DNA from 2 places in the Peribacillus sp. NPDC055009 genome. Region 1 is predicted to be linked to the other one. Evidence: riboswitches for the same ligand, from Rfam matches in the RefSeq annotation. Region 1 holds a riboswitch; the other holds the start of a gene.
The links. A riboswitch is a leader RNA that binds a small molecule or an ion and turns the genes downstream of it on or off. The one in region 1 is predicted to bind S-adenosylmethionine.

Region 1 (4,184 bases):
GATTCAATAAACACTGCGGCAGTTCGACAAGACCTGCCTTTCCCCCGAAGAGAATCGCCACTTCACTGTTCGGATCCAGCTTGACACCGAATTCACGTTCATAAAAGACGGCAGCAGCATCTTTTAAATATTGATGCCCCCGGAATGGCGAATATTTATGATTAATCGTTTTTTCAGCGGCAGACTGCAAGCTTTTCACGATATGGTCTGGTGTCGGCTGATCAGGGTTTCCCTGGCCTAAATTAATGACATCATGTCCTTGCTCCGTGATGGCATTGACTTTTGCGACTAGTGAGGCAAAAAACTGCTTGGGCAGGTCCTGAAGCTGTCTGGATTTTTCGAATTGCACCATTTATACACCTTCTCTGAAATTTCTTGAAATTCTAGACACAAATGATATATGTTTATCATAGTCTTGTAAAGCATTTTTTACATGTGGGGGTTTTAAACGATGAAGTGGAAAATAGCTTGTATTCAAATGGATATAGCATTCGGGCAACCGGATATCAATTTTCAGGTTGCGGAACAATGGTTGGAAAAAGCAGCACGGTCAGAACCCGATATCGTCATTTTACCAGAGCTTTGGACAACCGGATACGACTTAAGCAGGTTAAATGAGATTGCTGATCAAGAGGCGGAAAAAACGATTGAATTTCTTAAAACACAGGCAAGGAAACACGAGATTCACATCGTAGGCGGTTCCATTGCGAAAAAAACGGGCAAGGGAATCTATAACACCATGATCATCATCGATAAACAGGGAAATCTCATAAAAGAATATGATAAGCTTCACTTATTTCAGTTAATGGATGAACATCATTTCCTGAAGCCAGGAGAAAAGGATGGTTTATTTACTCTTGATGAAAAAATATGTGCTGGTTTCATTTGTTATGACATCCGTTTTCCTGAATGGCAGCGAGCCCATACCGCTAAAGGCGCCGAAGTTCTATTCGTTACGGCTGAATGGCCAAAGCCGAGACTCGATCACTGGAGAGCCTTATTGATTAGCCGTGCCATCGAGAACCAAGCCTATGTAGTAGCCGTTAATCGCTCAGGCTCTGATGTCAATAATATATTTGCCGGTCATTCCCTGATTATTGATCCTTGGGGAAATATCATAAGTGAAGCCGGAGAAGGAAACGAACTCCTGACAGGCACCTTGGACTTCAATAAAGTTACGGAAGCACGTAACAAAATACCTGTATTCGAAGATCGCCGTCCTGATTTTTATTAAATTACCCATTGACAAACTATTTAAAAAGTTGATATTATTTTCCCGAAGATTAAAATTTCAGAAAACATTTACTCTTATCAAGAGCAGGCTGAGGGATAAAGGCCCTATGAAGCCCAGCAACCGACTGTAATACCATTGTGAAATGGGGCGGATTCACCGCCGGATTATAAAATCCACAGAGCACGGTGCTAATTCCACCAGAATTCATATTCTGGAAGATAAGAGGTCCGAAGCCAAAACTTCTGCCTCTTTCTATATGAAAGAGGCTTTTTTATTCTTATTTTGAATCCGGAGGGGAAAAGAATGACTCAAAACCATTCAAATTTTAAGAGATTGACAAACGAAACAGCTATAACCCTTGCAAAAAAACTTGGGTTGGTCAATGCGGATGCAAGTTTAACATGTAAAGAAATCGGCGATGGAAACTTAAATTATGTTTTTCATATTACAGACACAGTCACAAATAAAGGAATTATCATTAAACAAGCGGTTCCTTATGCCAAGGTACTTGGCGAAGGCTGGCCGCTGACATTGAAAAGGGCTGCCATTGAAGCGAATGCGCTGATTCATTTCAGAAGTTATTGCCCAGAATTCGTACCGCAAGTCTATTATTCTGATGAAAAGCTTGCCATCACGGTCATGGAGGATTTATCCCATTTGAAAATCGTTAGAACAGGATTGATTGAAGGCGATTCATATCCATTGCTTTCACAGCATATTGGTGAATATGTTGCGAAAACGGCATTTTATACATCCGATTATCATTTAGAACCCTCTGCCAAAAAGGAAGTTGCCCGACATTTCACGAATCCCGAACTCTGCAAAATCACTGAGGTCTTCATTTTCACGGATCCATTTTTTGAGGAACTCCCGGGAGATTTCGAGGTGGAATTGACTGATGCCGCCAAAAATATATGGAATGATAAAGAAGTGATCCTTGAGGTCGCTAAGCTGAAACAAAGCTTTGAAACCGAGCAGGAAGCCTTGCTTCATGGAGATTTACATACTGGAAGTATATTTGCAAGTGAAACTGAAACAAAGGTTATCGATCCAGAATTCGCTTTTTATGGTCCAGTTGGTTTTGACCTTGGTCAATACACTGCCAACCTTCTCTTTCAGGCAGTCACACGTAATAGCGTTGGAAAGGAAGAGATTTTCACACACCTTAATGAATTTTGGAATGCCTTTGAAGAAACTTATTCCGAATTATGGGAAGGTCAAAATAAAAGCCCATTTCGTCATGTGAAAGGTTATCTGCCTTATTTACTGACAAAATTCAAAAAAGATGCATTCGGCTTTGCCGGCTGTGAACTGATTCGGCGAACCATCGGACTTTCCCACGTTGCCGATTTAAATGTCAATGAAGATAAAGAAACAAGGATCGCTGCCAAAACGGCTACATTGGAAATTGGTGTTTTTTTAATTAAAAAACGGGAAGAATTGGATGTTTCAGCTGTCATTGAAGCCTTGAAGCAACGTACACTGCCATCTTATTCAACCATTTAAAAGGAGACCTGCACATGACAACACATGCACCATTACCTTATTCGGTACAATGGGCTGATACCCATATTACATTATTAAATCAACAAGCCCTTCCTTCCATAACAGAATTCATTGAACTTCATTCTGTTGATGATGTGTATGACAGCATTTTGACATTAAAAGTTCGCGGTGCCCCAGCAATTGGACTGACGGCAGCATTTGGTGTTGCACTTGGTGCGAAACAGGAAACAACCGCTGAATTAGCCGAATTCAAGAAAAATGTATCAAGGCATATTGAAAAACTCGCATCATCACGGCCAACCGCTGTCAACCTTTTTTGGGCGTTAAGGAGGATGGAAAATACTCTGGAAGATGCGCAAAGCATTTCAACTGCCAAGGAAGCACTTATATCGGAGGCTAAAGCCATCTTTGCTGAAGATGAAGAAATGTGCAGGAAAATCGGGGAACATGGTTTATCCTTATTCACTAGAGGAGATTCCATTCTAACGCATTGCAACGCTGGGGGAATTGCCACGGCTCGGTATGGCACAGCCTTGGCTCCCTTCCACCTGGCAAAAGAAAAGGACTTTCCGCTAAAAGTGTATGCATGTGAAACCAGGCCTGTCCTGCAAGGGGCGCGTTTGACTGCTTGGGAATTGATGCAAGCGGGGGTTGATGTCACATTAATTTCTGATAATATGGCTGCCCATACGATTCATCAGAAAGGAATAAATGGAATCATCGTCGGTGCCGACAGAATTGCGGCTAATGGAGATACAGCCAATAAAATCGGGACATTGGGATTGGCGATATTAGCCAAGCACTTTGGTATCCCTTTTTACGTGGCCGCTCCATCAACCACATTCGACCTCACTCTCGAGTCCGGCACTTCCATCCCGATCGAAGAAAGGAATGAAGCGGAAATCACCTTCATTCAAGGTGTTAGGATCGCTCCTGAAAACGTGAAGACTTTCAATCCAGCCTTTGATGTTACACCGAATCATCTAATTACAAGCATCATTACCGAAAATGGCATCATAACCCCGGATTTCATTAAAAACATTCCGCTTTTTGTTAAATGATCCAGGTTGCTTTATTGATGATAAAAAACGAGAAGGGTTACTTATCCCTCTCGTTTTTGTGATTATTCTTGCGAGGTCCATAATACAATTTTTATTTTTTTGAAAAGAATTCTTGAAGTGCCTTCTTATTTTTAGTGTAGTCTATTTCCAAAACGGCTCCGGACTGGGGATATATTTCATCTTTAAAGCTTCCTTCCACTGGAACCCTTAAGGTTTCGACGGTGTCCGGTGTATGGAAGACGGCTTTTGGCCCCATTTCCATTATTGTTTTCAGTCCAATATCCGTATCCAAGTACGAGAGTCCTTGTTCGATTATACTAGGAAGGGCTGCCATCCCTTCGAAGGACGAGATTTGATTTATAAAGGCTGTTTTTAATTGAACC
Region 2 (4,184 bases), on a different contig from region 1:
AGGAAACTGAAGATGGGACTAGCCATCTATCCACGGATGATCTAGTGGAGAATCATGTTTGCACCATGATAAATAAAATTCTTGATAATAAAGAACAATTTTCGATACTATTCAGGGAAACACAATTCGATCAAGATATTTCGAAGCAATATGTAGATCAGATTTTCAAGCCGAATGCCAGGCATATTGAAATACAGAAGAGAATAGATAGTGGAGAGATACAATATATCTCTGATATTATCCTATTTAATGTAGGGATCATTTCTTTCACATTGGCATTATCTACACATTATGAGATCCACCAGCAGAAAAAGGAGCCATATTTTACTTCTGAACGAATTAAGAGCATTGCTCAACTTTTGGTATATGGTATTCATGGCAAACAAAAACATACATAATGAAACGGTCATATTTAAGGGCATGAGCATCAAGCCGTAAATATGACCGTTTCTTTTTTCATTCAGAGTAGATGTCCAGAGTGTAAGATTTGACTTATATTTTTCAGACTATTACGATAAATACATACTGTACGAAATGCTTTACGAAGATTTTATCTGGCAATCATGTAATATTGGAGGGGTATATTAAATGAGCGATATCGTAATTTTATCAGGAAGTCCGGCTATTCCGTCCAGAACGGACATTTCACTAAAACATATTCAATCATTAGTCGAAAACGAAGGATTTACCACAGCTTATTTCTCAATCACGGATTTCTCAGCAGATGATTTATTCAAAGGCAAATATAATAGCGAAGATATCTTAAAGCTTTCAGAGAAAATTCAAGCAGCTAGAGGTGTCATTATTGGTTCACCGGTTTATAAGGCTTCTTATACAGGTGTATTGAAGGCCTTGATTGATTTGCTGCCAGAAGGTGCTTTTAAGGGTAAGCCAGTACTGCCAATCATGATTGGCGGAAGTAACAGGCATCTATTGGCGATTGACTATGCACTTAAACCATTAATTTCAATATTAAAAGGCGAGCCGCTGCAGGGCATTTATTTTGTTGATAAGGAAATAGATAAACAGAATTCAGAAAAACCGATAAATGATTTGAATTTAATTGATCGGGTCCAGAGTCAAGTTCAAGAATTTGTAGAAGCGATACAGTTAAGAAATTAATGAATTCGAGTAATCCCTTCGTTTAAAAGGACTGGAATTCGAGAAATTATTTTTTCAGATGATGACTGGCGCCAATTATAGGCTTGTTAATGAAAATAGACTCATTTTTTTGGAGGCTTTATCTAAAAAGACGAGTCTATTTTCATATTTACATGAACATAAAATCATAATCGGAATAGTGTGTATAAAAATAACAGTTCATCCATAATATTAAACCAAGTTATTTTATAAGAAAACTCCATTGACAAGGATTAAATATATGTTAATATTTAAAATAATAAAACTTATCCAGAGCGACGGAGGGAATTGGCCCTTTGAAGTCCAGCAACCTGCATGGTCGATGCAAGGTGCTACCTCCAACAAAATGTTGATCATTTTGGAAGATAAGGTAAAGATATTTACCTTGGGATCTTTCCATCATGGAAAGATTTTTGTTTTTTGGAAAGTTGTAGGCAAACCATAACAATGTAAGGTTGTTTGGAATTATATAAATCTAAGAAATTCATTTGATCAGCGGTGAAAATAAGAAATTCGCGGATTTTCTTAAAGGAGGAACAGGCTTGGATAAAGAGAATCAGCTTGAAGAAATATTTGAACGACTTCAAGAAATGCTTAATTCTATGAAATATGGGTCCATTACACTTATTGTCCAGGATGGTAAAATCATTCAAATGGAAAGAAATGAAAAATTAAGAATTAAATAAGGTATCTGCTGACTAGAAAAACTAGAGGCGGGTTTAACTGATATAAAGAGAGTATTGGTTAGATTCGTCTCTTTTTTTCTAGAGTCAAACAAACTGGAGAATATTACAACGGGTATTGATCAACAGTTACTCTAACCTGATACAGCAAGTTTTAGAGGGGGCTACAAAGTTGGCTGCATTAATAAACTATGAAAATTTCAACACTGGGGATTTCCCTGTATTTCCCGAAGACAGTGAGACAAAAGGTGCTTTGGAAGTTCTGCAATGGGCGAATGACCATTATGGAAACGAACTGATTTATGCTTGCAGTTTTGGCATTGAAGGCATCGTGCTTACGGATTTATTGGCGAAGGTCAATCCTTCTGCCAAAATAGTTTTCCTTGATACAGATGTTCATTTTGAGGAAACTTATCAATTGATCGAGCAAGTGAAAAAGCGATATCCAAAGCTTTCGATAGAAATGAAGAAACCTGCCTTGACGCTTGAGGAACAAGCAGCGGAATTTGGGGATGAATTATGGGTTAGAGATTCAAATAAGTGCTGTAACATCCGTAAAATCATTCCGCTTACCGATGTGCTTTCAACGGCAACAGCATGGCTTTCGGGACTGCGGAGGGAGCAATCCGAGACAAGGGCTTCGACCGAGTATATCAATAAGGATAATAAGTTCAAGTCAGTTAAAATATGTCCACTCATACATTGGACATGGAAAGATGTTTGGCGCTATGCCCATAAAAACGGACTTCCATATAATATCCTGCATGATAATGGATATCCGAGCATTGGATGTAAAACATGTACAGCACCAGCCTTCAATGCAGATGATTTACGCTCTGGCCGTTGGCAAGGAGCTCAAAAAACGGAATGCGGATTGCATTTATCTTAAATAAATAGAAACCATAGGGGGAAATTAGCATGACAATCAGTTTACCGCACGGAGGAACACTAATCGATCTTTGGGAACCAAATTATGATATTAGTAAAATAACAAAGTCGATCGAAATCGATGAAATTGCTTTAAGTGATCTTGAATTGATAGGCACTGGTGCCTACAGTCCAATTAAAGGATTCTTTACAAAAAGTGACTATGAGACAGTAGTCAAGGATATGAGGCTTAGCAGCGGTCATGTATGGAGCATCCCGATTACGCTGCCTTTGACCGAAGAAACTGCCGAAACCCTTACTATAGGTGAAGAAGTAACGTTGACTCATGAAGGTGAAACATACGGGGTTCTCTCCGTTTCCGATATATACACACCAGATAAGCAATTGGAAGCGACATTAGTTTATCAAACGGATGATGAGAAGCATCCAGGAGTGAAAAATTTATATAACCGCGGTGATGTATATGCCGGCGGGGAAATAAAGTTGATCAAGAGAATAGAGCGTCCGCAGTTTCAAGCTAATTATTTGGACCCGGTCGAGACAAGGAAAGCTTTTGCTGAAAAGGGCTGGGAAACGGTTGTCGGCTTCCAAACGAGGAACCCTGTTCACCGTGCACATGAATACATTCAAAAGACAGCATTGGAGATTGTCGACGGCTTATTCTTAAATCCTCTCGTAGGTGCCACTAAATCAGATGACATTCCGGCAGATGTAAGAATGGAAAGCTATAAAGTGCTGCTTGAAAAATATTATCCTAAGGATCGCGTCTCCCTTGCAGTTTTCCCTGCTGCCATGCGTTATGCAGGACCTAGAGAAGCCATTTTCCATGCCATGGTCCGTAAAAATTATGGTTGCACCCATTTTATCGTCGGACGAGATCATGCGGGTGTGGGCGATTATTATGGCACATATGATGCTCAAAAAATCTTTGGGAATTTCAACGCAGATGAGTTAGGGATCACGCTATTATTCTTTGAACATAGTTTTTATTGTAAAGAATGTGGCAATATGGCTTCCGCTAAAACTTGTCCTCATGGCAAGGAAGACCATGTCATCCTGTCTGGAACGAAAGTAAGGGAAATGCTGCGTAACGGAGAAATTCCTCCAGCTACCTTTAGCCGTAAAGAAGTCATCGAGGTATTGATCGAAGGTCTAAAAAAGAATGAAGTTTATAACTGATCGGACATAAATTGAAGGACCACATGAAGAGGGGGATTATTAATGAGTAAAAGTACGAATGTCACTTGGCATGAAACGTCATTGACCAAGGAGCTCCGCCGGAAGCAAAACGGCCATGAAAGCACAGTTCTTTGGTTCACTGGTCTCTCGGGCTCCGGAAAATCAACGATTGCGAACGCGGTCGCTAAAGAGTTATATAATCGGAATATTCGAAGTTATGTTTTGGATGGTGATAATATCCGCCACGGATTAAATAAAGATTTAGGTTTTTCTGAAGAAGATCGAACCGAGAAT

Region 2: linked by a shared signal. The riboswitch ahead of ACWF5P_RS14605 (YezD family protein) and the one ahead of mtnK (S-methyl-5-thioribose kinase) in region 1 are both predicted to bind S-adenosylmethionine.

Annotation. Positions count from the first base shown of each region.
Region 1 is NZ_JBSGVZ010000018.1:37,719-41,902, forward strand. Features, by position in the region: gene ACWF5P_RS21500 (aminotransferase class I/II-fold pyridoxal phosphate-dependent enzyme) at 1-352, opposite strand, end outside; gene ACWF5P_RS21505 (carbon-nitrogen family hydrolase) at 452-1,234, shown strand; SAM riboswitch class I at 1,306-1,459, shown strand; gene mtnK (S-methyl-5-thioribose kinase) at 1,538-2,740, shown strand; gene mtnA (S-methyl-5-thioribose-1-phosphate isomerase) at 2,755-3,801, shown strand; gene ACWF5P_RS21520 (LCP family protein) at 3,893-4,184, opposite strand, start outside.
Region 2 is NZ_JBSGVZ010000008.1:198,321-202,504, reverse strand. Features, by position in the region: gene ACWF5P_RS14615 (TetR/AcrR family transcriptional regulator) at 1-398, shown strand, start outside; gene ssuE (NADPH-dependent FMN reductase) at 589-1,122, shown strand; SAM riboswitch class I at 1,404-1,512, shown strand; gene ACWF5P_RS14605 (YezD family protein) at 1,683-1,826, shown strand; gene ACWF5P_RS14600 (phosphoadenylyl-sulfate reductase) at 2,008-2,712, shown strand; gene sat (sulfate adenylyltransferase) at 2,742-3,890, shown strand; gene cysC (adenylyl-sulfate kinase) at 3,933-4,184, shown strand, end outside.